One region of the Lysinibacillus sp. JNUCC-52 genome, then DNA from elsewhere that is predicted to be linked to it. Evidence: predicted binding sites of a transcription regulator. Region 1 holds the regulator's gene; each other region holds the start of a gene.
What was found. The regulator LexA, encoded in region 1, represses DNA repair genes until DNA is damaged. The targets are predictions, from matches to a motif close to CGAACATATGTTCG.

Region 1 (8,418 bases):
TATCATGTCCTTGTTTATTATAAGTAGCTGCTAAATGACGCTCTGCCATTGCCATACCAACCGACATAGCAATACCTTGTCCAAGAGGACCTGTAGTTGCCTCTACTCCAACAGTATGACCGTATTCTGGATGTCCTGGAGTTAATGAATCCCATTGACGGAAGTTTTGAATTTCTTCCATTGGAAGGCCGTAACCTCCAAGGTGAAGTAGGCTATATAAAAGCATAGAGCCGTGACCTGCTGAAAGTACGAAACGATCGCGGTTATACCACTTTGGATTAGCTGGATTGTGGCGAAGTTGTTTTGTCCAAAGCGTGTAAGCCATTGGCGCTGCCCCCATCGGTAAGCCTGGGTGACCTGAATTTGCTTTTTCAATTGCATCAATTGACAATGTTCGGATAGCATTAATCGCTAGTTGATCCGCATGTTGAGTCATTATGTTGTGACATCCTTTCTCGTCCTATATATTGTTCTACTACAGTTTAGTCAACATTGTCTTAGAAAACAATGCTTTTGTTATACTATTTAAGATTTATGTCATACTTTATCATCATTCTGTAACTTGCAATTAAAAATGTAAGAACGAACAACGAATATTATCTAGCTATAACAATAGAAAATTGACTTTTCTAGCGCTCGATTAAATGTGACATATTAATTTAAGAATTTATTTTTTTTCGCTTGTTTTACCTTTTCAGGTGTAACGTCATTACCTTCTTCATCAACAATTTTAACATTTTCAATCGTATCACGCATTGACGCTCTAAATGTATCTAAATATTCTTTGCGAAGAGAAGTGCGCTCTTTCGCCTCTTCCTCAGTTAAATTGCCTGCTTTCGCTTTTGCTGCTAATTCATTAATTCGGTTAATTTTTTCTTTTGATAACATTGTTACACACCTTTCAATACCTTTATTACTTCAGTATGCAAAGTATAGCATGGTTTCCCTTAAAATGCAGTTATACCAACCCTTAAAAACACTTCTTAGCCATAATTTACATGACTTCCAGATGTTAGTCGTGTATAACTAATTATACAAGGAAAAAAATATACAATTTACTGGAGGGAAATAAGGTGAACATTACAACTAAGCGATTACATATCCGCAAATTTGAATCACATGATTTACCAGCGGTTTATAGCTATATGTCCGATAAAACGGTAATGCACTACATGCCTGAAGGTGTTCTCTCTGAAGAGCAGGTACAAAAGTTTATAACTGATAATAGCGGAGAGCAAGCACAACATTTTGCTATTGTTTTACTTGATCAGCAACAAGTCATTGGTCATCTAGTTTTCCATCCCTACTTTGGCGAACATACATATGAAATTGGTTGGGTGTTGAATCCTGCCTTTTATCGTCAAGGCTATGCTTCAGAAGCAGCGCACGCCCTATTGGATTACGGGTTTACCAAAATGAAGCTTCATAGAATTATTGCAACATGCCAGCCCGAAAATATTGCCTCCTACCGTGTGATGGAGAAAATCGGTATGCGCCGTGAAGGATACTTTAAAAAATGTATTCCGTATGGTGACGATTGGTGGGATGAATACTATTACGCTATTTTACAAGATGAATGGCTAGCTTAAATGGAAAATTAATTCATACTATCTATCTTATTCAGGAGCGTTTTTACCCATAAAAAAAGACTAGCAGTGCAAATTAATTGCCCGCTAACCTTTCTTGATATTCTTGATATCGCCTATGTACGGTTGCTTTACTTACATCGAAGCCAAGACCTCTAAGTGTCGTAGCAATTTCCTCATAAGTAAAGCCCCGATTGCGAAGCTTCACAATTTCTTCTATCGGCACTTCCTTACGCTCCTGACCATTCGGATTGCCGCGATTGGAAAGGTTGTTTTCAGGACGATAGCCATTTTCTACTGCACGGCGCATGCCACGACGAATTTTCGCATTATGGATTTTACGTTGATATTCCTCAACAATCGCTAAAATTTCGAGCAACATCGTATCCATCTCATTTAATTGTACTGGCCCTGCATCACGCATGGAAAAAACATCTGTTTCAGTTTTTTGCAATAAATGAAGTACAGCCATTCGTGCATTACCACGCCCTAAACGTGTTTCATCCTGCACAAATAATGCATCTATTTCTTTTTCTTTAATAAAATCGAGCATTTCAAGCAATCCTTCGCGCTCAACATCATACCCACTATGCTTATCCAAAAAAACATTTTTCACATCGTAGCTTTGTTCTTTAGCATACCGCAGTAATTCCTCTTGTTGTCGCTCCAATGAAGAACTTTGTGTCTCTTTTTCGGTACTCACACGGCAGTAAATAACTGCCGTTTTTTGTTTATTCATCATCTTTCACTTCTCGCAATTTCAATTGAATTGGTGGGTATCTTATTGTCACCCACTACTGGGATAACGAGTGATTTTCCTGCAACTATTTTCACGCTATGTAATTCGTTCTCGGCTTTCACAAGTTTTATCCAGTCATCCGTACCCATTTTACCACGGTATTGCTCTGCTAACGACCATAAGCTATCGCCATGTTCGATATTAATTTCTGTGTAAGTAATGTCTCCAGGATCAGTTATCACAAGATAACCTGCAAAAAGTAAAAATGCGCCTAATAAAATTGAAATATGTGTATTTTTTTTAAACCAATTCATTCATCATAACCCCTTTTTAGAATGTTTGTTCGGAATGTATGTTCTTATGATAAAGCGAACAGACGTTTTTGTCAAACACTTTTCGAACCTATGTTTGCATAAGTGTTCGCATTCTGCTATACTATTTAGTAAGAAGATAGTAAGAAGAATGATATAAAAAAAGAGGTGAGCAATCATGAAAAAAGTTTCGAAAAGACAAGAGGATATACTAGCGTTTATCAAAGAAGAAGTACGTGCAAAAGGTTATCCGCCATCTGTACGTGAAATTGGTGAGGCAGTTGGACTTGCATCAAGTTCAACGGTTCATGGACATTTAGCTCGTTTAGAACAAAAGGGCTTTATTCGACGAGACCCTACTAAGCCACGTGCCATTGAAATTTTAGAGCCAGAAGATTCGATTCAAAAGCAAAGCGTCATCCACGTACCGCTTGTTGGTAAAGTGACAGCTGGATCACCGATTACAGCCATCGAAAATATCGACGAATATTTCCCTTTACCTGATATTTACGGTACTAGTGAAGATCAGCTATTTATGTTAGAAATTATGGGTGAATCGATGATCGAGGCGGGCATTTTCGATGGAGATTTAGTCATCGTTAAGCAAAAAGCAACAGCTGATAACGGTGATATTGTTGTCGCAATGACAGAAGAGGATGAGGCAACCGTTAAACGCTTCTTTAAGGAAAGAAATCATTTCCGCTTACAACCAGAAAACGCTACAATGGAACCAATAATTGTAGACCAAGTTTCAATTTTAGGACAAGTTGTCGGCTTATATCGCCGTGTACATTAAGGCATTCTCATACTTAGCAAACAAAAAAGAGAAGCACTCACGCTTCTCTTTTATATTTTAAGCTCTCACTAGTGAAGGCGGCAAAAAGCTTCTGTGCAGCTAAATCGCCTACAATTGCTTGTTCTTCAGGATGCCACTGTACTGCTAAACAAAACGGGTATTCTTCATGAACGAACGCTTCGATTAGACCATCGCTCGATTTTGCTGCAACGATTAGCTTTTCTGCTAATACATTTACAGCTTGATGATGAAAAGAATTCACAGCAATTTTTTCTTCCTCGATAATTGATTGTAACAACGTATCAGGTGTTATCTGCACATAATGTGTTGCTACACCGCGAGCTGCTTGTTGCGTATGTTTTAACAGCTTACTACTATGATATTCGCTATCAATATCTTGGTACAAAGTTCCACCTAGCGCAACATTAAGTATTTGCATGCCACGGCAAATCCCCAAAATCGGCATTTTCCTCGTAAAGGCTGCATGAATTAAAGCAAGCTCGACCTTGTCACGTTCTGGATGTATTTGTCCGAGCTTCGGTAATGGCTCAGCGCCAAATTCAAATGGATGAACATCATGCCCACCAGATAATAATAAGCCATCTGTTAGCGATAAAATTTGTGCTACATCCTCCTCTACCCCAAGTGGAATAATAAGCGGAATGCCACCAGCTTCAAAAACACTTTTGCTATAGGCTATATTCAATCTTGACGATAAATCATCCTCTGCAAATGCTGTAATACCAATAATCGGTTTCATCCATATACCCCCTTACCATAATCCTACATACCAATTAATAATGACATCCCCATAGAAATACACGATAACTGCCGCTAAAGCAATGGATGGTCCAAATGGAATCGGCGTTTTTCGCCCTTGTTGTCGTACTTTAAGCACGAAGATGCCGACAACCATACCAATTACCGCTGCTACAAATAATGTCAATAATGTATTTATTGTACCAAGTACAAGTCCAAGTAAAAAGAATAATTTAATATCGCCACCACCCATACCACCGCGTGATACAACAGCAATACAATATAATATGCCAAAGCCAACAACGGCACCTACGATACTATCCCACCAAGGTGTTACAGGCGATAACACTCGCCCAATAGCTAATAAAGGTAAAAAAAACAAAAGCACTTTATCAGGAATAAGCATATACGCTATATCCGAAACAACAAGGATTACTAATAATGAAATGAATACTATCGCTACGACAAACTCCTCACTAAAGCCCAGTTGCCAATATGAAAAGGCAAATAATACGCCTGTGAGCAACTCCATTAGCGGATAAATCCAGGAAATTTTTTGCCCACAACTCCGACATTTACCTGCTAAAAAAACATAAGACAAAACGGGCACTAAATCAATTGCGGTTAGTTGTCTTTGACAGCTTGTACAATGCGATGGCGGCTTAACAATTGACTCCTTTAGCGGCACACGTAAGCCTACAACATTAAAAAATGATCCAAAAACTAGTCCAAATACGAATACTAGTATTGTATAAGCCATTTCCATTTTTATTGCCTCCTAAACTAACATAGCGCCCATACGTTGGAGTATGCGCGCCATTACATCATTGTTCACCCTCATAATAGAAGGTTGTTACCTGAACGGTAGCTTTAATGGATGAATCTGCATCCTCCTCAAATACAACCTCTTCCCCAGTTAAGGTAATATCCAATGTGTCGATCTTCATCACACGTTCAATTTTTTCAATTTCCTTTAAAAATTCAAGCATTGTCTTCGTATCAATAGCGATGACATCAATACTAAATGTCACTAGCTTCAACTCTGCTGGTAATGATTCTTTAGCAATAGTAGAGGTTGGTAATGCATTATCCCCTTCTTCACTATCTGCTTGCTCGCTATTTTCAGTAGGTTGTTGTGCTGTGACCGCTTGCTCCTCATTTGCTGGCGAGTTTGGGTCAATAATCGAAGAGTCCATCACGAGGGAATCATAATTATTAAATTCTACAGCTTCAACCCGTGTTCCTGTTACTGCCTCTATTTCTTCGATATTTCGGATGACTCCTTCAATGGCACGGGTTTGAGGTACCTTTTTACGCAAAGATAGCACACTAGCACCCTGTGATTGCTGTACCGTATCTAATGCCGTAATTTGCTCCTGGATTGTTGCAATTTCTTGTTGCAGTGCACGAACGTCTCGATCCTTCGCCTCTACCTCTTCCAATTTAGGTGTTAATAGATAGTAATAGAGTGCAAATAACAGTGCTGCGACTAATGCGGTAAGCAGAAGAATCGCTGAGTTTTTGCTGCTTGTCATGATTCTCTACCTCCAGCCAAATAAATAAAATCAATTGCCAACGTGATGGTTACCGAATAACGCGGTATTTCCTGATATTTATCTTTCGAATTACTTTCGTTTTGCTCTCCAATCGATAACTCAAAATTTTCAATTGTTCCAACTTGAATATCCGTGAAATAAGGGCTTACGTTTAGTTTATCAAGATAGTTTGAAATAGCTGACATCGTTTCAAAATCTGCGGTAATTTCTATAGTTGTTTCACCAAATTTATAATTGCGTAAATATGTCTGTTCTGGCAACAACGCTTGCGTCTCATCAATTAAAGGTGTCACAGGATAAGAGACATGATGAACAAATTGCACCGATTGCTCAAGCGAGCCTGCGTTCATATTTCGTAAACCATCTAATTCGATTTGTAGCTGCTCTTGCTGTGACGTCAACTCTATTTCCTGTGCATTTAATGTCGCTACCTCGCCTCTCGCCTGAAAGTATTGAATTATCATGAATGCTAAAACGATACTAACGAGTACAATAATGACTATATATAACAGTATTGGGGCTGATTTCTGTTTTTCTAAATTCGGTAAGAGGTTTATTTCAGGTACCATCAGTGCACCTCCTTCAAAGCCAGCCCTATGAGACTCGCAAACTTCTCTGAAAATTGAGGGAATGATTTTTGCACCATGTCATCATTTAACACAGTAATTGGCATCGTAAAATTATTACTTAAAAACTCAGTAATCGTAGGCAATAAAGGATTATCGCCTAAAAGGAAAATATCATCTACACTTTTCTCACCTTTATGTAACGAGAATTTAAAAAAGTTCATAATACGATCAATTTCAAGAATTTGATCCGTTAGTGTTAATTGATAATTGTCTTGATCATCGATTAAATGAAATGAGTAGCTAAACTCTTCCTGTTCTTTTGGTTGCCATTTTGCTAAGTTTGTCTCAAACGATTGATAGCGTAAAAACTCTAGTTGCCCGTACGAATAAATGCTAATCGACAATTCGTTTATCGACCAATCGGCTATTAAATAAGTTCTGTCCATTTCAAGTAAATTCATATGCTCTAATAGACGAATATTACACAATGCTCGAATATCGGCAGCTTGCGGTTCTAGCGAAACATCGAGCAACAAGCCAATCGTTTTATTTACTTCTTCTGATGGAGCCGCAAATAACATCGCTTGTCCATCATTCGGTGTTGGATCATACACATCTATAAGGGGCTCGTGAAATGGTAAATGAATCGTTTGCCCAAGCTCCATTTCCGCGTAGCTTTTTAACTCTTTTGACTCCACATCATGCGGATGCTCAAAACTTTTTAGCAACACGGAAGTATCAGGCACAAAAATACGTGCATTTTGCTTTTTGCCTGCCCATTTAGCAACATGCGTTTTCATCATTTCAAACAATGCGATTTCATCATTAATGATGGAACCTTCGACTATTCCTTGCGCCAATGGCAACTCATAGCCCTTCCACTGCGATGGATCAGCACCTTTTGCCACAAGCGCACGCAAAACATAATCCTTTATCTCAATCGACACATGCGAATTTTTTTTCTTTTTAAACATGTGAAAAGATGCCTCCTTTTGACTGCATGAAGTGTCTAAACAATTAACCATCCATTTCCCAACCAGAAGCGCGGTAGGGCTACGCTTCTGAGTGAGTTGGGAGGGTTAGTAAGGGAAATTTAAGGTGTAGTACTACTTGATTTATGTGATATTTTTACCTCTTTACCATCAGGCTTTCCACTGTGATCATTTATATCTTTTAAAGTTGATCCTGCTGTAACTGAAATCTTAATTGAACCATTAGTTCCTGCTGCTTCTACAGTGTTTCCACCTGCGACATAGGTTACTGTAGCAGTTACTAATTTACCCTCTGATTCTAAATAACCCTCTGATTTTAATTTAGTAATATCAACAGTTTTGTTACTATCATCGGCTGGATTATCTGTGAAGTAAATATTTGCTGCATTCATTACATTAACTACGTCTGACTTTAATGCTTTTCCACGACTGTTATCAATAATGCTACCAATAGCAGGAATCGCAATGGCTGCAACAATCGCTAAAATCACGATTACAGCTAGTAACTCGATAAGTGTTAAACCTTTTTGGTTTTTTAATAGTTTTTTGTTCAGTAATTTTTTGAACATCGATGTGTTCCTCCTTTAATAATGTTTTATAATTAGTGCGAAAACACGTACACCCGAAACGACCCTAGCTTTTTTCTCCATCACCTCCTTTAAATCATCAATTGTTTACATACTTTCATAGAGTGCGAACATCGGTAGGAAGATTGCTGCTACAATTACACCAACTACCCCTGCTAAAACGAGAATCATTAATGGTTCGATTAACGATTTTAAAGTATCGACCGAGCGATCGACTTCGTCCTCATAAAAATCAGCTATTTTTTCTAACATGTAATCGAGGGAACCTGTTGTTTCACCGATCGATGTCATTTGAGTTACTAAAGGTGGAAATAGCCAGCTTTTTTCTAATGGCTCTGATAATGTACCACCCTTTTCAAGATTTTCCCGTGCCTCCAAAACAACCTTCCCTACTACTGGATTGCCTACAACTTTTTCAACAATCGTGAGTGCATGTAATATCGGCACAGCACTACTGAACAAAGATGATAATGTTCTCGTCATCCGAGCAATGACATTTTTTTGCATTAGTACACCAAAGACA
Region 2 (8,418 bases), 960 kb from region 1:
TTTTTGTTTTCTCCCATTTTTTAGGATCTTTCCGATGGAGTGCTTCCCCAAAGCCTAATATATCGAGTTTATAATTTTTTTGAATCGTATCTAGTGTTTTTTTCGTTTGTTCTTTTATACGTTCTTCGGTCTTTTTATTAATATAATGAATGCTTTTGTCTTTAGTTAAATTAATGGGACAATTTACTTCGCCAATATTTTGTGTAATATCAATTTTTATTGTTATTTTTGGAATGCCATTTTTAAAAGTTCCCTTAATATTAGATGTCGATTTTGTAATTTCGGTCGACAACTCTCCACCATCAGGGCAAGAAAGAACTTCTACCGTACTTTCAATTTTGTTATTTAAAAAATTATAGTAAATACTTTCCTCTTCGGATAAAATCCCTATCAATTTATCTTCTTTAAAAACAGCTATACCAATATATTTTAAAATAACGGGCGTTGTAATTCTTTCTACATTTGTTTGATCTATTCCTAATTTTGTATCTCCTTCTATTTCAACAACCGATAAAACAGCACTTTTTTCTTTGCTACTAAGGGTATTTAGTAGTTCGTCTGTATTAACAGATAATGTGGAACCCCAAGATTTTTCGGATACCTTAATTGAATTTAACAATTTATTGGCAGGCATTTTTTCAATCGGGGTTAAGACGTTGAGCACTTCTTTTGCTGTTGAATCATGCGTTATGATAACATCAAAATCATTTCGAAATTCATGATCTCTTGCGATAAAGTCTAGTGGTTCGTTTATTCCTTCCTCAGCTAATTTTTCTCCGATAACTACCATTTGTAAATGAGCAAAATAAGGTCTCCGTGGTGTTAAAGTCGTCATTCTTCGAATTGCTTCAAATACACTTTTTCCCTTCGAATTATAAGTGACTACAGGTGATCGTCCGCTAGAAGGTTGCTTTGAAGAAATTTCACTAGTATCAACAACTTGGATAGAAATTTCATATTCATCATCTATTTTATCTACACCAAGTGCAACGACAATTGCTAATTCGTTTAACTCTCGCTTACTCCAGCAACCACTTAATAATAAAGTGAGGATGAACAATAACAAAATCATCTTAATTTTTGACATGACGTATTCCTCATTTACACATTATTGTTAATTTCTTTTTTTTCCTTCGTGATATCGTTGTTCTCTAACTTTATTTTTTTGACTGAACAGCCTCGGTCTTGTGAGTAAATCTCTACGTGGGAACAAGATCATTGCATCTTTTTGATCTTTCATAATTAGTGGCCCAAAAGGACTCATATACGGAACGCCAAATGAACGTAAACTACATAAGTGAAGAATAATCATCATAATGCCAAACATAACGCCAAATAAACCAAACATCGCGGCTAAAATCATCAATGGGAAACGTAGAACACGAATCGTATTTGATAAGCCATAGGAAGGAAAAAGAAAGCTACAAATGGCTGTTAATGCAACAATAATGACCATTACAGCTGATACTATGCCCGCTTCCACGGCTGCTTGACCAATTACTAATGTCCCTACAATGGAAACTGCTGGACCAATCGTTCTAGGCATTCGAAGACCTGCTTCACGCAAAATTTCAAATGCAATCTCCATAATTAGTGCTTCTACTACAGCGGGAAAGGGCACACCTTCTCGCTGTGAAGCGATACTAATAAGCATTGCCGTTGGAAGCATTTCTTGATGAAAGGTAGTAATAGCTACATATAGGGAAGGCATTACTAATGCAAGACAAATACCAAAAAAACGTAAAAGTCGAATTAATGAACTAATAATCCAATTTTGGTAATAATCTTCTGCAGCCTGTAAAAAAGATGTGAATATTACTGGAACGGTTAGTACAAGGGGGGTTCCATCCACTAATATTGCTATTTTACCTTCTAACAACTCTGCTGCAACGACATCTGGGCGCTCAGTATTATAAATCATTGGAAATAAAGAGAATTTAGAGTCTTGAATAAAATCCTCTAAATAGCCGGTTTCTAATACGCCATCAATGACAATATTATCTAAACGATCTAACACCTCTTGGACAATTTTGTCATTGGCAATGCCATTTATATACATAACAGCTACGTCTGTTTGCGTTACCTCTCCAATAATTCGAGATTTTATCCAAAGGTCAGGACTTTTAATCTTTCGACGGATGAGTGCTGTATTTGTACGCAAGGTTTCAGTAAAAGACTCTCTTGGCCCTCTAATTACGGACTCTGTTTGTGGCTCAGTGACAGCTCTATCTTTTGCGCTTTTGGTGTCTGTCGCAATCGCAACCGATTGGCCCTCTAATAGAATGACTGTTTCACCATTTAGGATGGAGGCAAAAAATGCGGTGAAATCTAAAATATCCTTTGCACCGCCTACCGCTAAGCATTGCTTTTTTATATAGTCGTTTATGTTGGTTACTTTATTCTTAAATCCATTGTCAATTTCAAGCATCAAATCTTCTAATATAAAGTCTGTAATCACATTTTTATCGGATATGCCATCAATGTTAATTAACGCGATTGATTGATTATTTAATTTGTCTAGTGTAATTTCACGAATAATTACATCGTTGCTATTACCAAGAGCTTCTTTAATCGTAAAAATATTTTCTGAAAGAGAAGTGTGCAGTAAATTCGTTGAAGGATTTTGCTGTTGGGAGGTATTGTTGTTTTCTGAAACGGGCATTATGATTCCTCCTCATAGATTGACTAGTTAGAGGATGGTCAATTTTACGAAGAGCTAAACCAATTCGTACAAACTAAAGATTCTACACAAAATGAAAAACAGTAATTCCTTTCCGTTAAATGAAAGGAATCACTGTTCTATTTTAAATAGTCGTATTTTAATTCGTAAAGTTGTTTGTCAACGTCAATGTGTAAGTTATAATCGTTAAAAAACCATAAATCTTTCTCATCGATATAGTAGGTTACACCATCAATTACTGTTTGAACACCTATTTCAAGAGGTTCTTCGCGAGTCATCCCAAGAGAAAATCCTTCATGGAATGGGCTTGAACCACCATATCTTGCATAAAAGCGAATGGTATCGCCTGTTACGACTTCCATTTCATTTTTAAACCATTGAAGAGCTTCATCTGTCAGTGCGATATTCATGTGCGAACTCCTTTCAAGTTAAAGCCATTTTACTTTTGGTTCAGTACCATTTTTAATGCGCGTAATATTAGCTCGGTGACGATAAACAATAAAGATAAATAAAAATGCTACTAATATCACCAATGCAAAATCGCCTGTCACAAAATAATAAATAATCGAATAAATTAAAGCTACAAGTGCTGCAATCATCGATGTTAGGCTAACAATTTTCGTAAGCTTTAACGTTACGATAAATGCAATGAATAGTAAAATGAATAGTGGCCAAGAATAGCCTAGTAGGACGCCAGCTGATGTGGCAACAGCTTTTCCGCCACGGAAACTTGCAAAAATAGGGAACATATGACCAATAACTGCAACAAGACCTAAAATCAATCCATGGATTGTGACATCAGAGAAGATTGGTAGTGTCACTAATAACACAGCAGCAGTTCCCTTTAAAATATCCATGATTGTTACAACTAAACCTGCTTTTTTTCCTAATATACGGAAAGTATTGGTAGCTCCCAAATTGCCACTACCATGCTCGCGAATATCTGTTTTGTAAAATATTTTGCCAATCCATAACCCTGAAGGTATAGAGCCGATGAGATAGGCACATAAAATAATAAGTCCGTTTAACATAGATGGACTCCTTTCATCCAAATAATAACACTTGGTACTAATAGTTTGTAACAAGTATTTTACACTTTTTCTTTTTAATCTACAATGTTATGAAGGAGATTTCATCATGAGCCTTGAATTCAATACAAAAGGAAACTAATTACCATGATTTCAAAAGTCACAAGCTTATAATAGCTTATGTTAGGTTGTTCGACACTATTATCGTTACAATACCTAAGCTCTTTCTTAAAATATAGGTAAAATGGCAATTTTGTCAATCACACATTCCTTTGGTAGAATAGAAGTCTATCTTTAATTTCTATGTGAAGCTATAAAAAATCATCATTCAACAGATAACGCCTAGCAATCCTTTTTTTTGGAAAGCTGAGTGTAAGACATTAAGTTGGCGTTTATTGCTGACTGAATGAAGATAGCACCTATGACGCTGTTGTGGATTTTGTAGAGTGGTTAGTGCCGTAAACTTTAGGTAGTGGTAGTTATTTATATCCGAAAACGGACTAACACTGATCGTTTAACAAAATTCATAGAAGGCAAGACGCCATAGCGTAAACAAAAAAATATATATAACTGTCACTAGCTATTGACAGGAAATGCTATTATTATTAGGATGAGAACGTAATCAGAACATGCGTTTGTTTTTTGGAGGGGAATCTTTTGGCGAATAAACAGTCACCAAGCGTCTATAATGATGACGCCATTCAAGTATTAGAAGGATTAGAAGCGGTTCGAAAGCGACCCGGCATGTATATCGGTTCCACAGACGGCAGAGGACTTCATCACCTTGTATATGAAATCGTAGATAATGCGGTGGATGAAGCACTAGCTGGCTTTGGTTCTCATATCATTGTCACGATTCATAAAGATCAGAGCTTAAGCGTTCGAGATTTTGGACGAGGTATGCCAACAGGTATGCATAAAATGGGTAAGCCTACCCCTGAAATTATTTTCACTGTATTACATGCAGGAGGTAAATTTGGACAAGGCGGCTATAAAACAAGTGGTGGCTTACACGGTGTCGGTTCTTCAGTTGTTAATGCTTTATCGACGTTTTTAGAAGTAACAATTCATCGTGATGGTAAAAAGTATAAACAACGTTTTGAAAATGGCGGACACCCTGCAACAACGCTTGAAGAAATTGGTCAGACAAAACAAACAGGAACACTTGTGCATTTCCTACCAGATGACACGATTTTTTCAGTTACGAAATTCAATTATGATACGCTTGCAGAACGTTTACGTGAATCTGCATTTTTATTAAAAGGATTAAAAATTGAGTTAATCGATCAACGCGAGGAAGGCAAAGGTGATGTTTTCTTTTATGAAAACGGCATTGAAGCTTTCGTTGCGTATTTGAATGAGGAAAAAGATGTTCTTCACCCTGTGAAATATGTAGAAGGTGAACAAGATGATATCGAGGTTGAATTTGCCTTCCAATTTAACGATGGCTATTCAGAGACGATTTTATCGTTTGTTAACAACGTCCGTACACGTGATGGTGGCACACATGAAACAGGAGCAAAATCTGCCTTAACGCGAGTGTTCAACGAATATGCACGTAAGATTGGTCTTTTGAAAGATAAAGATAAAAACCTGGAAGGGACAGATATACGTGAAGGTTTAGCGGCAATTATTTCTGTTCGAATTCCTGAGCATTTATTACAATTTGAAGGTCAAACGAAAGGTAAGCTTGGTACGAGTGAGGCTCGTTCTGCGGTCGATAGCGTTGTTTCTGAGCAGATTTTATATGTATTAGAAGAGAACGCTGAGCTATCAGCTTCCCTTGTTCGAAAAGCGATTCGTGCACAACAAGTTCGTGAAGCGGCGCGTAAAGCGCGAGAGGATGCTCGTAACGGCAAGAAAAACAAAAAAGGTAGTACAATTCTTTCAGGAAAGCTAACACCTGCGCAATCTCGTAATGCTGCAAAAAATGAATTATATCTGGTCGAAGGTGACTCTGCGGGTGGTTCAGCTAAACAAGGGCGAGATCGTACATTCCAAGCGATTTTACCGTTACGAGGTAAAGTCATCAATACAGAAAAAGCGAAGCTCCAAGATATTATGAAAAACGAGGAGATTTCAACGATTATACATGCTATTGGTGCGGGTGTAGGAGCCGATTTCTCAGTCGAAGATTCGGCTTACGATAAAGTTGTCATTATGACCGATGCGGATACAGATGGTGCACATATTCAAGTGCTACTATTAACGTTCTTCTACCGTTATATGCGCCCATTAATTGAGGCAGGTAAAGTATTTATCGCATTACCACCGCTTTATAAAGTATCCAGAGGTACTGGTAAAAAAGAAGTTATTGAGTATGCTTGGACCGAAAATGATTTGCAAAGTGCCATTAAAAAGGTCGGAAAAGGCTATATGCTGCAACGCTATAAAGGTCTTGGTGAGATGAATGCTGACCAGCTGTGGGATACAACGATGAACCCTGACACACGTACGTTAATCCGTGTAACAATTGAAGATGGAGCACGTGCAGAGCGCCGTGTAACGACGTTAATGGGCGATAAGGTAGAACCACGCCGTAAATGGATCGAAGCAAATGTAAACTTCGGTATGGAGGATGATTCAAATATTTTAGATAATGAATTCATCCAACAAGAGGAGGACCAAGCATGAGTAGTACGGAAAAGTTTCAAGATTTACCTTTAGAAGAAGTAATGGGTGACCGTTTTGGTCGCTATAGTAAATATATAATTCAAGACCGAGCGTTGCCAGATGCACGTGACGGTCTTAAACCTGTACAGCGCCGTATTTTATTTGCAATGTATACGGAAGGGAATACCAATGATAAACCTTTCCGTAAGTCAGCAAAAACGGTCGGGAATGTTATCGGTAACTATCATCCACATGGTGATAGTTCGGTATATGAAGCAATGGTGCGCATGAGTCAGGATTGGAAGGCTCGCCATATGTTAATTGAAATGCATGGTAACAACGGCTCTGTTGATGGTGACCCACCTGCTGCGATGCGTTATACAGAAGCAAGATTGTCAGCAATTGCTGCTGAGATGTTACGTGATATTGGCAAAAAAACGGTAGAGTTTGTACCAAACTTTGATGATCAGGATATGGAGCCAACTGTATTACCGTCTCGTTTCCCAAATTTGCTTGTAAATGGCTCGACAGGGATTTCTGCTGGGTATGCAACGGATATTCCCCCTCACGCGCTTAATGAGGTGTTAGATGCGGTATTAATGCGTTTAGAGCAACCAAATTCAACTGTAGATGAGCTTATGACGGTTATTAAAGGTCCTGACTTCCCAACAGGAGGTATTATCCAAGGGGTAGATGGCATTAAAAAAGCTTATGAAACAGGGCGTGGCAAAATTATTGTCCGTGCACAAGCAACTATTGAACCGTTAAAAGGCGGGAAAGAACAAATCGTTATTACGGAATTACCGTATGATGTTAATAAGGCAAATCTTGTTAAGAAAATTGATGAACAACGTGTAGATAAACGATTGGAAGGCATTGCTGAAATCCGTGATGAATCTGATCGTACAGGATTACGCGTGGTAGTTGAGCTAAAAAAAGATGTGCCAGGACAAGGAATTTTAAATTACTTATTTAAAACTACTGACTTGCAAGTAGCCTACAATTTTAATATGATTGCTATCCATAATCGTCGTCCTACGATGATGACTTTACCACTGCTACTTGATGCGTACATAGCCCATCAAAAGGAAGTGGTGACAAACCGCTCGATTTATGATTTGCAAAAGGCGAAAGACCGTTCACATATTGTTGATGGTTTGATAAAAGCACTTTCTATTTTAGATGAAGTGATTGCGACGATCCGATCATCGAATGATAAGCGTGATGCGAAAACAAATTTACAGGTGAAGTATGACTTTACCGAAGTTCAATCTGAAGCGATCGTAAGCTTACAATTATACCGTTTAACAAATACCGATATTACAGAGCTTCGTCATGAACAAGATGAATTAAATGCATTAATTGCAAAGCTAGAAGGTATTTTACACAGTGAGGCGAAGCTTGTTCGTGTCATTAAACAAGAATTGCTCGATATTAAAAAACGTTTTTCTGAGCCACGTCGTTCGAAAATTGAGCAAGAAATTGAAGAAATTAAAATTACGTTAGATGTGCTAGTTCCAAGTGAAGAAGTGGTTGTCACAGTGACAAAAGATGGCTATATTAAGCGAACATCTACACGTTCTCACGCAGCATCCAATGGGCAAGATTTTGCCATGAAGGATTCGGATTATTTATTGTATGAGGCAACGTTAAATACACAGCATCATGTATTGCTGTTCACAAATCGTGGAAATTATATTTATCAGCCTGTGCATGAATTGCCCGATATTCGTTGGAAGGATCTTGGGCAGCATATTTCAAGTATTGTGCCAACTGGCGAAGACGAAACCATTATTGCCGTTTATGGTTTTGACACGTTTGAGCAGCCAAACACATATATATTAACGGCTACAAAAGAAGGACAGATTAAACGTTCACTATTAGCTGATTATGCAGTTACACGTTATTCGAAGCCGATTAAAACGATGAATGTGAAATCGGGTGATGAAATGATACTGGCGGATATTGTTTCAGACGATGCCGAATTGTTATTAATTACAGATACTGCATATGCTATCCGCTTCCCAATTGAGGAGCTCCCTGTTACTGGTGTTAAAACTGGTGGTGTGAAGGGAATTACATTGAAAGATGGGGAAG
Region 3 (8,418 bases), 1.9 Mb from region 1:
TTATGATTACGTTACCGACAGATCGATCAGGGGCATTACACCAAGTTCTTTCCGTTTTTGCGTGGCGACAATTGAATTTAAGTAAAATTGAATCACGCCCATTAAAAACAGGTCTTGGTGATTATTTCTTTATGATTGATGTTTTAGCTGATGAAAAAGAACCAATGATGCGAGGTGCTATGGAGGAGCTAGCGGCACTTGGCTGCAAAGTGAAATCGCTTGGTACATACTTTACGTATTTAACATCAGACGAAGGCTAAAAGATTTAGGGGGTGCGAAAATGGGTGGTATTATATTGTTCGATGGTATTTGTAATTTCTGTAATAGCAGTGTGCAATTTATTATTAAACGCGATCAAGCTGCTTTTTTCAAGTTTGCCTCCATTCAAAGTGAAGTTGGGCAAGCACTACTTGCACAATACAACGTCCCTGCAAATATAGATAGTGTAATTTACATTGAACAAGGTACTATTTATTTTGAATCAACAGCAGCACTTAAAATTTGTCGCCGTTTAGATGGCTTATGGCCAGCGTGCTACGCGTTTATTGTGATACCTCAATGTATAAGAAATACGGCATATAAATTATTTGCCAAAAACCGTTATCATCTTTTCGGTCAAAAGGAAGCATGCCTATTACCAACACCTTCACAACGACAACGTTTTCTTTAAATATGGTGTCAGGCACTCAAACAATTTTGAAAATTTTATTACTGTCCAAGTAAAAATCCACGGAAGCCAGTCGGGACCACACGATGTAAGACGCAACAAGCCACGCATATCATAAGCGAGGGTTGCGGCTTACATCGTGCTCGCCGAATGCTAAGTGGATTTTTATGTTATAGAAAGTGATATATACCCTATCCATCATCATTGTTTATTGATCTGAGACAAGGTATCCCTTCTTTTGCAAGGATTGCTCAATTAAATCTAAAATATCAACAGAAGGTGCTGTAATAACATGAAGATGAGTGCCACCTGTAAGCGCAGATAAATAGTTTGCCTGAGTGTCATTTACACGTTGTACGAATTTTTCAACTTCATGACGATTCGAGACCATAATCGAAGCGGTAAGCTCTCCGTAAATCGGATGCTCTACAATGACATTTTTAACCGTTCCACCACAATCTACAATTGTTAACAATTCGTCTTTGGCATCTTCGGGTGTGTGGAAACATGGGATTGTCCGTTCAACAGTTTGACTGAGCTGCTCTTGGTGCATATAAATATAACCTTGGCTTGTTGCAATAATAGGTTCATTTCTAGCCTTTAATAATGTCATATCATTTACGATGACTTGTCTAGAAACATTTGCAAATTTAGCGAAGTCTGTCCCAGTTATCGGTGTGTTGCTTTTTTTTAACAGTTCTAAAAGTTGCAGTCGGCGTTCCTCGCCTAACATTTTTTTCATAAAAGATCACCTCTGCCATGTAATAAAGGAATAGTTATTCCTTAAGCATTAGTGTACCATGAAGCATTTCCACCATGCGTAATTTTTTGTATCCAAATGAAACATTGAACATATGATACGTAGAGAGGAAGGGAGGAAAAAATTGCGTATTCATATTGTTCAAAAGGGAGATACATTGTGGAAGATTGCGAAAGAGTACGGTATTTCGTTTGAGGATTTAAAACGACTCAATGCTCATCTTGCCAACCCTGATTATATTGTTCCGGGCATGGAAATTATTTTGCCTGAAAAAATAAACATGGAACCACATAAAGGAACACATAAGGAAACACAAAAAGAAACACATAAGGAAACACAAATGCATAAAGAGATGCCAACTCAAACAAAGCCTAAGGAAAGTGTTAAAAAAGAGGTGCAAAGACCGATGCCAGTGCCACCACCTATTGTTATTCAACCACCAGCACCGATGCCTATGCCAGAACCACAGATGATTCCAATACCGTTTCCAATGCCAATGCCGATGCCACAACAACAGCAACCGATGTGGGTGCCTCAGCCAGTAGAACTTAGCTGGAATCAACAATTAGTAATGCCGCAAGTGCAACAACCAGCACCCCCACCACCACCAGTAGCACAACCAGCACCGCCGCCACCACCACCGCCAGCACCAGCACCAGCACCACCGCCAGTTCATATGGTACCACATATGCCAATGGTACCTCATTGTTCTAGCTGCCATCAGCCAATGCATCATCAAATGTGGTGGCATATGCCAATGCATCCACAAATAGATGCATATGCAATGCCACAGCAACAAATGCCATATGCTATGCCGCAACAGCCAATGCCAACATATGTAGAAGGTGCGAATTTCTTAGAATCGAGCTCATCACCATTCTTTAATGAGCCACAAATGCAGCCTCAATTTGAGCAGATGCCAATGATGCCGATGGGTCAAACTTGTGGTTGTGGCGCACAACACGGAATGGGTCAAACTTGCGGATGTGGCGCACAGCACGGAATGGGTCAAACTTGCGGATGCGGTGCACAACATGGAATGGGCCAATCCTGTGGATGTGGTTCACAACCAGTAATGATGCCGAATTGGCAATATGACCATGGTCACTGCCCACCGCCATGCCCGCCACCATGTCCTTCAACTGGACCATGGGTTTCACCGAACTTTTTCCCAGGCGGGATGACGCCTTATCGATGGTAAAAAAGCGTACATTGTTGAGGAAGTAAAGCCGAATATTTGGAAGTATAAATATCGATCCAATCATTATTTTGTGAAACGAGCAAAGCAGTTAGAAATAGCAGATAAGGTGAGGGTCATTCATCGCCAACTTGGGCGAATAGAGCCCTCCCTCGTCCTGCCTTTAGTAAAAAGTGATGATGAGCAACTTATCGTTCAAATGTGGCAAGAGGGAAGCCACAGTGCGAATTTCGCACATAAAAAAGATAGAGAACAATCTTTAAAGCTATTAAATACGTTACATGATACAAATCAAAAAATTGCGTGGCAACGAGTGCCAGGTCTGTATACCTTCTCACAGCTATTAAAATGGCAAATGCGTCATATCCGTTTTAAAAGTAGACGAAATGAATTCAGAACATTTTTAACGAGAGAAGAAGTGGATCAAATCATTCATTTTAGTGAAAAGGCTTTGCAGTTAATGGAACAAGAAAATGTGCCAGAAAAAGATCTTACGTTGCTACATGGTGATGTTGTACATCATAATTTCTTATGGTGTTCAGATGGAGAATTACGTTTAATCGATTTTGATCTTGCTCATCTTGGTGAAGCCGATGATGAATATATATTATGGCTGCATCGTGTATTGCCAGCAGTAGATTATAATATTGATAGTATTTTAAACGAATTACCAGACCTCCAACGATTAGATATGAGAAAGTTACATCGTTTAAAGTTTCCAAATGAGTTATTGAGAGAGTGGCTTTTTGCTGTAGATTTGCCATTAGAACAACAGCTAGTATTTTTAGATTATTTAATACCGTTTACGAAGCGAGCCCTAACATACTGGCCAAAACTGTGGTACGATATTGATAGAGTGATGAAGAAATGACCGTCCCCGAGGCGGTCATTTTTGCATGTGAACGGTACTATCGCCATTTATATAGTCGAGCATTCGTTCGCTATATGCTATAATCGAAGACGATGAATGTGAGGGATTTTACATGTATGATTATTTAAAAGGACAAGTAGTGCGTATTACGCCTGAGTATATTGTGCTTGAGCAACAAGGGATTGGCTGGCAGTTGAATACACCTAATCCATTTGCATTTCGTGCGTCCGCTGTCGAACAACAAATTTATGTACATCTACATGTTCGAGAAGATGCACAAATGCTATATGGCTTTCCGAATTTAGATCAACGAGAGCTGTTCCGTAAATTAATTTTAGTATCAGGCATTGGACCAAAAGGTGCGCTTGCGATTTTAGCGACTGGCAACCCACAACAAGTCATCAGTGCCATCGAACGAGAAGACGAAGCATTTTTAGTGAAATTTCCTGGTGTGGGCAAAAAGACAGCACGCCAAATGATTCTAGATTTAAAAGGCAAACTTGGTTCATTAATGGACTCAATTGAGTTGCCTAGCACTGAGGATGAATTACCGTTATTTGGCGTTAATCCGTATAAGCATGAACTCGAAGAAGCCATTCTAGCATTAATGGCGCTTGGCTATTCGGAAAAAGAACTTGATAAAATCCGACCGCTTCTTGAAGATAATGACAAGCTGGAAACAACAGATGCCTATATGAAACAGGCATTACAGCTTCTACTAAAGTTAAAATAATGAAAGGGGGGCACGTACATGTCAGAGCGCATGATAGCAAGTGAAGCAGGCAGTTATGATGAACAATTTGAATTATCTTTAAGACCGCAACGATTAGCTCAATATATTGGGCAGCATAAGGTTAAAGAGAACTTACAAATTTTCATTGAAGCGGCGAAGCTTCGGCAGGAAAGTTTGGATCATGTACTATTATATGGTCCTCCTGGATTGGGAAAGACGACATTAGCCGCGATTATTGCAAATGAAATGAATGTTAATGTTCGTATGACGAGTGGTCCTGCCATTGAACGTCCAGGAGATTTAGCCGCGATTTTAAGCTCACTGGAACCAGGAGATGTTTTATTTATTGATGAAATTCATCGTCTTCCTCGTGCCATTGAAGAGGTACTATATCCTGCAATGGAGGACTTTTGTTTAGACATCGTTGTTGGAAAAGGCCCTGAAGCACGTTCTGTCCGTCTAGATTTGCCACCCTTTACACTTGTGGGAGCAACTACAAGAGCGGGGGCGTTGTCAGCGCCACTCCGAGATCGATTCGGTGTCTTGCTTCGTCTTGAATTTTACGATGATATATCACTAGCTGAAATTGTAGTTAGGAGCGCACATTTATTTGACGTCAATATAGAACAAATAGCCGCAGGTGAAATGGCAAGGCGCTCTCGTGGTACACCTCGTATCGCAAACCGTTTACTTAAACGAGTGCGAGATTATGCACAAGTGCTTGGAGATGGTATGATAACGGAGGACCTTGCCAAGCAAGCGCTAGAACTTTTACAGGTTGACCCTAGAGGGCTTGACCATATTGACCATAAACTTGTGACCAATATGATTGAGCGCTTCCGTGGTGGCCCAGTAGGCTTAGATACACTTGCTGCCTCCATAGGTGAAGAACGAGTGACGATAGAAGATGTGTACGAGCCTTATTTAATGCAAATAGGCTTTATTCAACGTACACCGCGTGGACGTGTTGCAACGCATCTTGCTTACGAACATTTTGGATATGATTATCCACAACAATCATAAAAGAAGGAAGTTTTTTTAATGCGTGTAGAAGATTTTGATTTTGAATTACCAGAGGAGCTCATCGCACAAACGCCACTTGTCGATCGTACGGCAAGTCGTTTAATGGTCGTGACACCAGGTTCAGAAAAAGTTGAGCATCAGCATTTTGCTCATATATTAGAAGAGCTTCATGCTGGAGACTGTCTTGTTTTAAATGATACAAGAGTATTACCAGCACGTTTAATGGGTGTGAAAGAGGAAACTGGCGCACATATCGAAGTATTGCTATTAAAGCAAACAGCAGGTACTGATGAATGGGAAACACTTGTAAAGCCAGCAAAGCGTGTTAAAGTGGGGACAGTTGTAACATTTGGAGACGGTTTACTAACGGCTACTTGTACAGCTGAACTAGATCATGGTGGCCGCATGTTTGTATTTAAATACGACGGTATTTTTTATGAAATTTTAGAGCAACTTGGAGAAATGCCATTGCCTCCTTATATTCGCGAAAAACTAGATGACAGTGAACGTTATCAAACTGTATATGCGAAAGAGCGTGGCTCGGCAGCAGCCCCAACAGCAGGTCTTCATTTTACGCAGGAACTATTAGAACAAGTTCGTGCAAAAGGTGTGGAAATTGTTTTTATAACGCTACATGTTGGTCTTGGCACATTCCGTCCAGTGAGTGTGGACTCTATAGAAAATCATGAAATGCATGCTGAATTTTATAGTGTAACAGAAGAAGCAGCTGCTACAATCAACCGAGTGAAAGCAAATGGTGGTAATGTGATAGCTGTTGGTACGACATCTACTCGTACGCTCGAAACAATCGGCTCTAAGTATGGAGAAGTACGTGCAGAGCAAGGTTGGACATCTATCTTTATTTATCCAGGCTATAAATTTACGGTAGTAGATGGGTTAATTACAAACTTCCATTTACCGAAATCGACATTAGTAATGCTCGTTAGTACACTTGCGACAAAGGATACGATTTTAAGCGCATATAATCAAGCGGTAGAAGAAAAATATCGCTTCTTTAGCTTTGGAGACGCAATGTTTATACGTCCGAGTACAATTCGTAAATAATGTTTTATAAACATTTAGGCAGTTGAATGTTAACATGGATTCTTCTATGAGAAGAATCAAAAAATCGGAGTACTGTTTTTACTTTAGATAAGAGAGGATTTATTATTTTATGACACAACCAGCAATTCGGTATGAACTACTTCATACATGTAAGCAAACAGGAGCACGACTAGGTATTGTGCACACACCACATGGCTCTTTTGAAACACCAGCATTTATGCCTGTGGGGACTCAAGCGACGGTTAAAACGATGTCTCCTGAGGAATTAAAAGAAATGAATGCGGGCATTATTCTTTCAAATACGTACCATTTATGGCTTCGTCCAGGTAATGATATTGTCAAAGAAGCAGGTGGCTTGCATAAATTTATGAACTGGGATCGCCCAATTTTAACGGATTCAGGTGGCTTCCAAGTGTTTTCATTGAGCCAATTCCGTAAAATTGAAGAAGAAGGTGTCCATTTCCGTAATCATTTAAATGGAGATAAGCTGTTTTTAAGTCCAGAAAAGGCAATGGAAATTCAAAATGATTTAGGTTCAGATATTATGATGGCATTTGATGAATGTCCACCTTACCCAGCGACATATGACTATATGCTGAAATCAGTAGATAGAACGACACGTTGGGCAAAGCGATGCAAGGAAGCGCATGCTCGTCCAGAAGATCAAGGCTTATTCGGTATTATTCAAGGTGGGGAATTCGAGGAATTACGTCGTCGCTCTGCGGAAGCGCTAGTAGAGCTTGATTTTCCTGGTTATGCAATAGGAGGCTTATCAGTGGGCGAACCTAAAGATGTGATGAACCGAGTGTTAGAGTTTACGACACCGTTAATGCCAACTAATAAGCCACGTTATTTAATGGGAGTTGGATCTCCAGATTCTCTTATTGACGGCGCTATTCGAGGAATTGATATGTTTGACTGTGTACTACCAACTCGAATTGCACGTAATGGAACATTAATGACGTCTGAAGGCCGTTTAGTCGTGAAAAATGCAAAATATGCACGTGATTTCGGTCCAATCGATCCAAACTGTGATTGCTACACATGTAAAAACTATTCTCGCGCATATGTGCGTCATTTAATTCGTACAGAAGAGACATTCGGTATTCGTTTAACTTCTTACCATAACTTACATTTTTTACTGAAGCTTATGGAGCAAGTGCGTGATGCTATTCGTGAGGATCGCCTAGGAGATTTCCGTGAAGAATTTTTCGAGAAGTATGGTTTTAATGGGCCGAATGCTAAAAACTTCTAATACTGGAATGTAACTTAGCGAAAATTTACCTAATATAGAAAAACTATTATTAATATAGAAAAATTTTGGGCTTGTTCATCGCTTTTTTAGGGTGAAATAGTCTATACTAAAAAAGTGAGATTTGGAAAGGGGGCTAGCAATTTGAATATGGAATCAATATTAGGTTTTGCACCGATCATTCTAATGTTCGTGGCAATGTGGTTCATTTTAATCCGTCCTGCTAAAAAGAGACAGCAAGAAACACAAAATATGCAAAGTAGCTTACAGCGCGGCGATAAAATTATTACAATCGGTGGCTTGCATGGTGTTATCGACTCAATTGAGGACACAGCTGTCACTTTAGTTATCGCTGATAATGTTCGCGTTAAATTTGACCGTCAAGCAATTGGACGTGTCGTAAATGACCAAGTATAATGTTATAAGGCGTTGTCCCAAATAATTTTTGGACAACGCCTTTGTAATTTTTCAAGCTATGTCGAAATGTGTATTTTTGACACAGCTTTTTTTGTATAAAAAGTAACTGATACGGTCACCTTGATATAGATGGGGGTGTCTGTATGGAAGAATATTTAACAATAATTTTTAGAACATGCTTTTTATATGTGTTTATACTTATCGTTTTCCGTTTAATGGGTAAACGTGAAGTCGGTGAATTATCTGTTATCGACTTAGTCGTGTTCGTATTAATTGCGGAAGTTGCTGCCTTTGCACTTGATGATTACGATAACCCGTTATTTAATGCTATATTACCGATTATTATTTTGCTCTTTATTCAAATATTGAGTGCTTATTTATCGTTAAAAAATAAAAAAATACGTGATTTAGTTGACGGTGAACCAGCATTGC
Region 4 (8,418 bases), 2.0 Mb from region 1:
GAGAATCTACAGCATTTTTTGATTTTTTTGTACGAGTGTACTAAAATAAAAACATGAGTAAAAAAAATAAACTAACTAACCAAAAAGAATTATCATTTATTGAAAAAGCCCGTAGAACTCAAATTGTTGAATATGCAATAGAAACAATCGCAGAACTTGGTTATTCTCAAGCCTCTTTAGGTCAAATTGCAAAACGTGCAAAAATCAGTAAGGGGGTTATTTCATATCACTTTGCAAATAAAGAGGAATTATTGGAGCAAATAGCTATTGAATATTATATGGCTTGGCAAGCCTATACTGTTCCCCTTATAGAAGCTCAAAAATCGCCTAAAGAAATGCTTCGAGTTTATATTGAAACCAATCTTAAATTCATATATGAAAATCAACAACATGTTTTCGCTATTATAGAAATAGGTTCGAATTTGAGAACTGCTGACGGGAAACTTCGGTTTGCAAAAGAGCATGATGAAACTGTATTACTTCCAATTGAAAATATTCTCACACTCGGAATGCAAGAAGGAATTTTCCGAGAATTCACCAAACTATCGGCAAGGGTTATGGCATTAACAATAAGAAATGCTATTGACGGATTTACCATTGAATTAATGAGAAATTCCCAGTTTGATGTGCAGGAATATACTAACGAACTGGTTGCAAACTTTGAGAGATCAACTAAAAAGTAATGTGTCAGCAGGAGGAGAACTATGTTTTTCTATGAGATAGTTTGTAGTAGTTGTAGACAAAAATTCAGAGTGTATGAGGATTCACTAAGATATAGATTATTCAAGGAAAGAACGAATAAGATTTTCCGTTGCGAAGTATGTGAATCTAAAATACGCATGGATGCTATAAAAAACTTCTTTAGATAGTTTTTTTGAGTGTCCTTAATAGATTGAGTAAAATTGCACTCAAAGTAAACGGTGCTTTGTATAGAAAAATGAAGGTACAAATCACTATCTCGATTCTCAACAATCGGGCGCGATTCTGTAACAAGAATCAGCGTTCGTTTTTATTAAAGGGCCATATAATGGAACACCACTTTTATAAGATTTGGATATTTATGTTAACATATAGGGCAGATTGTGAAGAATTACACTTTAACTAATGGTGCAGGTTAGTACAATAAGGAAAAAAATACATATATAAATTAAGGGAATATATTGTTAAAATTTGAGAAGTCAAAAATTCGAAAGATGTGCTTCATTATAATTTTTCTTAACGGAGGATTGAAGTGTGAATAAGAATTTAAGGTGAAATATTACATAATGGGAGTTTGGAGGTATTTTATAGAATCACTCATTTATGCTTTGTTTGGATTTGTATTGGTTCGATACTTAATATACTGCTTAAGACGATTGAAAAACGAGATTGTCTTATCACATTCTTTGTAAAGTAATGAACAAACGAAAACAATTTTAAATAGTAATTTTTAAAAATTGATGAAGAAACATCCGAGTGAAACAGCAATGAAAATTATGGCAAATACTAAACTATTCCAAAGGCCTAGCATAATAAAAGGAGAAGTACTTTTATCTCCGTCTTTCTTGAGAACTGTGAATGTTCGCCAGGTTATTATTATCTGCCAAATACCTATTAATAAAAAAATGAATCCAAATAAATATCCCACATAATTACCTCCTTTATACAAAAATATCACTTTTGTAAATAATTGTCAATAAGATATAAATATAATGAAAAAATGCTTTATATTGTAAGTTGTGAATTAAGTTTAGGTTTAGCAATAATAGTAGCACCACTATTAAATTTATCCACTGCAACTTTTTTTGATGAAGACTAACAGATGTTTATTAAGCTAACGGGTACTTTATCTTCAATAAGGTATTGAACAATTGGGTGCAGTACCTTATGTAATAAGAATCAGCGCTCGTTTTCATTAAAGGGCCATTTTGTGGAATAACATTCTTGGAAAAGGTAATCAATTGACGCTACGTTTACTTAAAAGAAAAGGCACTAAATAAACCGATGCTCTGAGTTAAAAAGGATAACCGATTTTATGCTTCATATATTATATACCCCACGATGGTTTTGTAGAATGGGAACACCCCTGGATGCTGCTTGCAAGTTTTTAAGGGAATACCAAATTAGTGCATCATCAAACTTAGCATCCTCCGAATCATGGCGGGACATAATCGCTATGACGATGGGTTCTTTGTTTGGTGTCCAAACAATTTTCCGTAAAATCCGGCTCCACTCTTAACACCGACCTTCCAACCTTCAGGTGCTCCCTTACGAATGAGCATATCTCCTGTAGTATTGTCTAGTTATTCCACAGGGCGATTATTAAGTTTATCAGTCTAATTCCTCGGTAAAAGTGCGGGGTATTAGACTTTTTTTATCTCTAAAAATAATTTTCTTATTGAAGAAGGCATCCCATCAATCATGTTAAGTAAAAGAAACATTGACTATTAACCTTTCTCAAATATTGGGATTATGATACCATATATTTGAATCTTTTAACTTTAAAAAATAGGAAAGGAAGTGTAATAATCCTCACATGAAGAAGATATTGAAACCATTGATTAGTGTTATTGCCATTGGTGCCTTCTCTCTATCAATAAACATAGATAAAAATGTATTAGCTAATAATCTTGCAAATACATGTAAGTATGATGCGGCATCGAAAGTAAACCCTGATTACTCCACAATGAACTGTTTGTTAACCGAAACTGCACTGAGTTATGATGTTCCTCCTGAAATTGTGAAGGCGATAGCGGAAGGTGAAAGTGGAAATTGGCGTCATTTTGATAAGAATGGTGAAGTGATTGTGACAGCTGATAATGGAATTGGCATTATGCAAATTACAAATCAAGCAGGCTACAATCAAGATAGACTAAAAAACGATATTGTCTATAATATTCAAGCTGGTGTAGCGACGCTAGATGCTATGTTTAAGCGAAAGGATTTACCTCGCATCAACGGTGGGGAAAGAGATGTCCTGGAACATTGGTACTTCGCTATCATGGCGTATAACGGTACTAAGCCAGTAAATAGTCCAATTGTGCAAGCAACTGGTGAAAGAAATACCAATGCCTATCAAGAAAGAATTCTTGGAATTATTAATAAAATGGAATTAATAGACTTAACAGAGCTGCCTTTTTCACGTGAACATTTTCAATATGACTCTAACAGCAAAGAGAATATGAAATTTTCAACGATGAACTATGATTTTGATTTACCATTGACAAAATCTAAGTATTATTTTAAATCAAATCAAAAAGTTAGTGCAAAAACGAATGTAACATTTAGGACAAGACCTACTACGGATAGTCCTTCTTTGGGTACTTTACGTGAAGGTGAAATTGTTACCATTACGGGTCCTTTTGAATATGAAAAAGTATCAACGAAGAAAAACCATTTTGTTTGGTATCCTGTGAAAAGAAGTGATGGGACAGAGGGGTATGTAGCATCAAGTTATTTAAACTACTCAGCTTCTACACCAACGCCAACACCTCCAGTAACACCGCCAACAACGGGAAACGTTGATGTATCAAAGTTTGCTGATTACAATGCCAACCAATACTGGGCTGAGGATTTTAAGTGGGCAGTCAACATCGGTATTATCAGTGGATACCCGAACGTGAAAAACCCATCAACAGGTAAGTACGAAAGCTTACTAAAACCGTACACGAACTTAACGGAAAACCAAATGTTATCGATCCTATTACGTTACTTCAAACCAACAGAACTAGCTTTAACGGTAGCTAAAACTTCATGGTACGGAGACGTAAATTACCAACTGGCTACAAAATACGCTCTACCAGTTCTAGGTGCAAACACTGCTTCTAAACAAGCCATTGCAGGTAAGGATATTACACGGGGTAACTTTGCTCGTATCTTAGCTTCAATGCATTATGGTAAGACTATATCTCAGTCAGAAGCTATTAAATTTCTTCGTGATAATGGTTTAACAACTACTAAAACAAATGAAGAGTTTAAACCAGATGATTCTTTAGCAAGAGCGCACACAGTGGCATTCTTCCACCGTTACGAACAAATATTCAATAACTAAATAGCTAGTTTCAACTGCAAAGGTGACTATAAAAGTCATCTTTCTTTTTCTATATTTAATAAATCCTTTCTTGACACTCCTTGAGCCTTTCATCACTAAATTCATTGACACAGATTACCTGATTGGATTTACAAAGTCCTTTTCTGAAGCTACTGGAGTGATTTAGAAAGCATAATAAAAGGACTTGTGTGTAATTTTAAGCACAAGCCCACAGATTGTTGTATGATTTATTTCAATGTTTATCCTCAGAGGTTCTTCAACCCGAAATAGGTGCTGAGAGTAGTTTTACTATCTTCATATTAGGATGTTCACTAGCCTGAATGAATAAAGTTGCTGAAGTAGATCGTAAATCATGGAAACGTATCCGAGATAAATCAAGATTCCTTTCCATAAAGCAATCCCACCATGGACTTATTAAATCGGGGCAATAAGGTTTCCTAATTTTTAAAAAAAGAAAAATATATTCATCTCATTCTCAAGCTCTACTCCAGCATCATCTACAATTAGTTTAAAATTTTTTCAATTCATCTTCTTAACGTACCTCACAATAATGACTCCCTTCGGTAAGTTTATGACCATCAAAATAATGATTATTAAGATAGTGATATAATCTTTTCTTCGCAAAATCGTAATCTACATTAAAGAACGCTTGAATTGTAATAATTGCTTTTTCCTCATTTACAGGTAGTTTAAGCTTATTTAGCATAAAAGTGGGTACACAGGCTTGGAGAGCAAAACTATTTGCTTTCCATTCTTGATACTCTCTAAAAAGTGGAATAGATTTTGCTTGATTACCAGAGTGTACCATGGCATGACACAATTCATGTCCGAAATCCTGCCACTGCCTTTGTTCAGACAATCTAGAATCAATAAAAATTACATTTCCTGTATTGGTAGAATCGTAAGGTAAAAAGTATAGTGTAAAACCAAGGCGTGAGGCGATTAATCCTGGATTTAGTTGTTTAGGTGTTGTTACATCAATACTTGTATATAATTCACGAATATAATCTTCTAGATGAGTATAAATAAAATTCATAATATCCCTCTTTTATCAAACGTATGTTCTGTTTATGGTAACAAAAAAATTCACCAAAGAAAAGGCGAATTTTTATAATGTTTGGAAATGTTACAAATTATTGTGTTTTTTTACTTTTTGTTTTCTTGTTGACGTTTCAAAACTTCATAGAAAACTTCAAAATGTTCTAGCGCATCTAATAAATTTTCTGGCTGGTTTTTAAAAAATAAATCTTCTCTAGTTAAAAAGAAATCAATTACCTCTTTTTGATATGAACTTAGATTGTTGTATTCATTATCAGAGATGCCAGCTTGGGTATGTAAAGCTCCTTTATTATCTGTTCTTCCTAAAAGATAATCTATAGACACATTGTAGTAGTCCGCAATTTTTTCTAAAATTTCATAATCGGGATTTCTCTTACCTTGTTCATAAGCAGTATAAGCTGGTCTAGTAATGCCTAGAATGTCTGCTATATCTTGTTGTGTTTTGTTATTTGATTTTCGTAGATATTTCAAGCGTACACCTAGCATAATTTCACCTCGCGTTTCTAAATATAATTATATGTAACAATTTGTTACTAATCCAATGAAAAATAAAAATGTAACGAAATGATACAATTAATGTTGACTAAGTAACGAAGTGATACTATATTATAATTAAGCTATTGAAAGGTGGTCAATAATTGGAAAATCGAACTTGGTTAAAGACAAGACGTTTAGAAAATAAACTGACTCATGATGAGGTCGCTAAAGCATCTGGAATTAAACGAGCATATTATACCATGATTGAACAAGGTAAACGCAGGCCTTCTGTAAATGTTGCTAAATCTATTGCGGTAGTACTAGATTTTGATTGGGTTCTTTTTTTTGATGACGAAAGTAACGATTCGTTACAAAATAACTGTATAAAATGTATTTATGTAGCGATATGATACAACATACATTTTTTATTAGGGAGGTTATATGGACATGAAATTATTACAAATTATCTTATATAAAAATCGTCGCGTACTAACGACAGCACAAATTGCCGAACGTTATGGAACAAACAGTGACCATATTTCTAAGAACTTTTCACAAAATAAAGATCGATTTAAGGAATATAAACACTATATCAAATTAGAGGGTGAGGAATTATTGTATTTCCGAAAAGCGCAGCAACAATTACAAATTTCCAGTATAGCTAGAGTGTTATACCTATGGACTGAAAAAGGAGCGTGGCTTCATGCAAAATTTCTTAATACAGAGGAAGCTTGGGACGCCTACGAAATTTTAGTAGACGAATACTACATGGTTAATGAAGATGTAGTTCCGTTAACTAAAAATCAAGCACTTGTGACCGTCCTTCGTACAACAGCTGATTTAGTAGAAAATACTCAAGCAATTAAACAAGAACAGTATGAAATAAGAAAGGAACTTTCAATGATTAACGAAAAAGTGGATGAACAAATAACATTAACTTCTGGTGAACAACGCGCTGTACAAAAAGAAGTTGCCATAAAAGTTTATGAGATTGAAGTTAATACAACAATCCAATCGAAATTATTTCGAGAATTGCATCGTGAAATTAAGAATCGTTTTGCGGTAGCTAGTTATAAAGATATTCGTAGGCAAGATTTGCAAAGTGTACTTAATTACATTCGGTCTTGGGTTCCTCTAAAAATATCTTAGCTGTCGTTTGTGAGATGAACATGGACATTAGAAAACGACAAGTATTGATTGTTATTCTGGAGGAGGGAAGAGGCATGCGCGAAACACACAACCGAGGATTTAAGGGTGTTTGGATACCGAAAGAGATTTGGCTAGCCAACGACTTGGGCTGGTCAGAAAAATTCCTTCTTGTAGAAATCGAGAGCTTAGACGGTGAACAAGGGTGTTGGGCATCGAACGAATATTTAGCAACATTCTTTAGTCTTAGTAAAGGGCGAATATCAAAGTTAATTTCAAGTCTAAAAGATAAGGGCTATGTGACAGTTGACCTAATCTATAAACCTGGCACAAAAGTAATTGACCGACGTATTATCAAAACGACTAGAGGGTATGGTTGGAAACGACTAGGGGGTATGGTCGAAAGTGTTGATACCCTTATAGATATAAACAGTCAGGAGAATAATACAGTTTTTAATAATACATTGAATAATAAAAGAAACAATTGCAGTCAGTCGTCTAGTTTCCACTTTAATCCAAATTTTAATTTTATTAAAAAACTATTCGAAAGCAATGTTCGTATCGCAACATTAGCGGATTGCAACAATATTAATGAAGCACTAAAGTTTTATGACCCATTACTAATTCAAGAAGCAATATACGCTGGTACTCATAGTGCACAAAGCTTTAAGTACATTCTTTCAATTTTAGATAACTGGCGTAAAGAGCTTGGTGTAAAAACATATGCAGATTGGCAGGTGAAAATAGATGCAAAAATCGGGCGACAGAATGGCAGCAGTAATGGAGGAGCTACAAGCACGAAGCCAACTGTATTCGGAAACTACTGTAGCGATTGAAGAACCCAACTACAACTGTCCAAAGTGTAAAGATACTGGCAGTTACTTAATCCGTAAAAAGAATGGTTACTATATTCTAGGTGTGGAAGTTGAGCAAGATTATTATGTCGTCTGTGAATGCAGCAGGATACTCAAGATTAACAAACTTATTAAATCTAGCGCAATTACAAAAGCGTTTCAGAAAATGAGCCTTAAAAACTTCTCGACGGATAATGTTCATCCCAAAGTAGTTGAAATGAAAAGTAAGGCAAAACAGTATTACGCAGCCTTTGAAGAAATTAGAGGTTTCAGACAGAACAGCATCATGCTGATCGGACAACCTGGTTGTGGCAAGACACATTTATTAACCGCCATATCTAATTACCTGATGCATACAAAGCAAGTACCTGTTCTGTACTTTCCATACAAAGATGGTTTAAACAATATCGCAGTTAACAACTTTGAACGTAAAAACGAAATTATGGATCGGATGAAAGAAGTGGATGTACTGTTTATTGACGATTTATTTAAGCCAATTGGTGGGAAAGTTAATGTCAAGTCGTGGCAAACGGAAATCATCTTCGAAGTGGTCAACTCTCGCTATTTGAGCAACAAACCTTTATTAATATCTAGCGAATTGTCTCTTGATGACATGCTTTATATCGATGAAGCGTTAACTAGTCGACTGTTTGAAATGTCTCAAGATTTCATAGTTACTATTGAAAAAGACAAGAAAGCGAACTATCGATTGCGCAAGATATTTGAAAAAAGATAGAGAGACGCACATCCCCAAAATGAGGGGAAATGGATGACGAAAAGACAGAGATATGGATATGAAACATTTAGGAACTGAGTATTAACAGTTAGTTATTAATGGGATATAGGAGGTAG

Region 2: a site for LexA is predicted at 4,333-4,346, ahead of parE (DNA topoisomerase IV subunit B). Genes of this name have one in related genera too.
Region 3: a site for LexA is predicted at 3,553-3,566, ahead of ruvA (Holliday junction branch migration protein RuvA). Genes of this name have one in related genera too.
Region 4: a site for LexA is predicted at 5,083-5,096, ahead of JNUCC52_RS20045 (ImmA/IrrE family metallo-endopeptidase). Genes of this name have one in related genera too.

Annotation. Positions count from the first base shown of each region.
Region 1 is NZ_CP065546.1:1,404,249-1,412,666, forward strand. Features, by position in the region: gene tkt (transketolase) at 1-436, opposite strand, end outside; gene JNUCC52_RS07345 (DUF896 domain-containing protein) at 655-888, opposite strand; gene JNUCC52_RS07350 (GNAT family N-acetyltransferase) at 1,074-1,589, shown strand; gene JNUCC52_RS07355 (YneB family resolvase-like protein) at 1,663-2,328, opposite strand; gene yneA (cell division suppressor protein YneA) at 2,325-2,639, opposite strand; gene lexA (transcriptional repressor LexA) at 2,815-3,432, shown strand; gene JNUCC52_RS07370 (gamma-glutamyl-gamma-aminobutyrate hydrolase family protein) at 3,470-4,192, opposite strand; gene JNUCC52_RS07375 (prepilin peptidase) at 4,205-4,957, opposite strand; gene JNUCC52_RS07380 (potassium transporter) at 5,016-5,726, opposite strand; gene JNUCC52_RS07385 (PilN domain-containing protein) at 5,723-6,316, opposite strand; gene pilM (type IV pilus biogenesis protein PilM) at 6,316-7,290, opposite strand; gene JNUCC52_RS07395 (prepilin-type N-terminal cleavage/methylation domain-containing protein) at 7,410-7,877, opposite strand; gene JNUCC52_RS07400 (type II secretion system F family protein) at 7,983-8,418, opposite strand, start outside.
Region 2 is NZ_CP065546.1:446,167-454,584, reverse strand. Features, by position in the region: gene JNUCC52_RS02430 (Ger(x)C family spore germination protein) at 1-1,087, opposite strand, end outside; gene JNUCC52_RS02425 (spore germination protein) at 1,115-2,662, opposite strand; gene JNUCC52_RS02420 (HesB/YadR/YfhF family protein) at 2,800-3,090, opposite strand; gene plsY (glycerol-3-phosphate 1-O-acyltransferase PlsY) at 3,109-3,711, opposite strand; gene parE (DNA topoisomerase IV subunit B) at 4,366-6,342, shown strand; gene parC (DNA topoisomerase IV subunit A) at 6,339-8,418, shown strand, end outside.
Region 3 is NZ_CP065546.1:4,179,035-4,187,452, forward strand. Features, by position in the region: gene pheA (prephenate dehydratase) at 1-260, shown strand, start outside; gene JNUCC52_RS20680 (thiol-disulfide oxidoreductase DCC family protein) at 281-670, shown strand; gene JNUCC52_RS20685 (transcription repressor NadR) at 876-1,409, opposite strand; gene JNUCC52_RS20690 (LysM peptidoglycan-binding domain-containing protein) at 1,552-2,628, shown strand; gene JNUCC52_RS20695 (phosphotransferase) at 2,699-3,496, shown strand; gene ruvA (Holliday junction branch migration protein RuvA) at 3,609-4,229, shown strand; gene ruvB (Holliday junction branch migration DNA helicase RuvB) at 4,248-5,252, shown strand; gene queA (tRNA preQ1(34) S-adenosylmethionine ribosyltransferase-isomerase QueA) at 5,271-6,317, shown strand; gene tgt (tRNA guanosine(34) transglycosylase Tgt) at 6,427-7,572, shown strand; gene yajC (preprotein translocase subunit YajC) at 7,720-7,986, shown strand; gene JNUCC52_RS20725 (DUF421 domain-containing protein) at 8,130-8,418, shown strand, end outside.
Region 4 is NZ_CP065546.1:4,054,617-4,063,034, forward strand. Features, by position in the region: gene JNUCC52_RS20025 (TetR/AcrR family transcriptional regulator) at 54-683, shown strand; gene JNUCC52_RS20040 (SH3 domain-containing protein) at 2,528-4,030, shown strand; gene JNUCC52_RS20045 (ImmA/IrrE family metallo-endopeptidase) at 4,563-5,066, opposite strand; gene JNUCC52_RS20050 (helix-turn-helix domain-containing protein) at 5,177-5,575, opposite strand; gene JNUCC52_RS20055 (helix-turn-helix domain-containing protein) at 5,728-5,976, shown strand; gene JNUCC52_RS20060 (ORF6N domain-containing protein) at 6,014-6,715, shown strand; gene JNUCC52_RS20065 (DnaD domain protein) at 6,790-7,548, shown strand; gene JNUCC52_RS20070 (DnaA ATPase domain-containing protein) at 7,460-8,302, shown strand.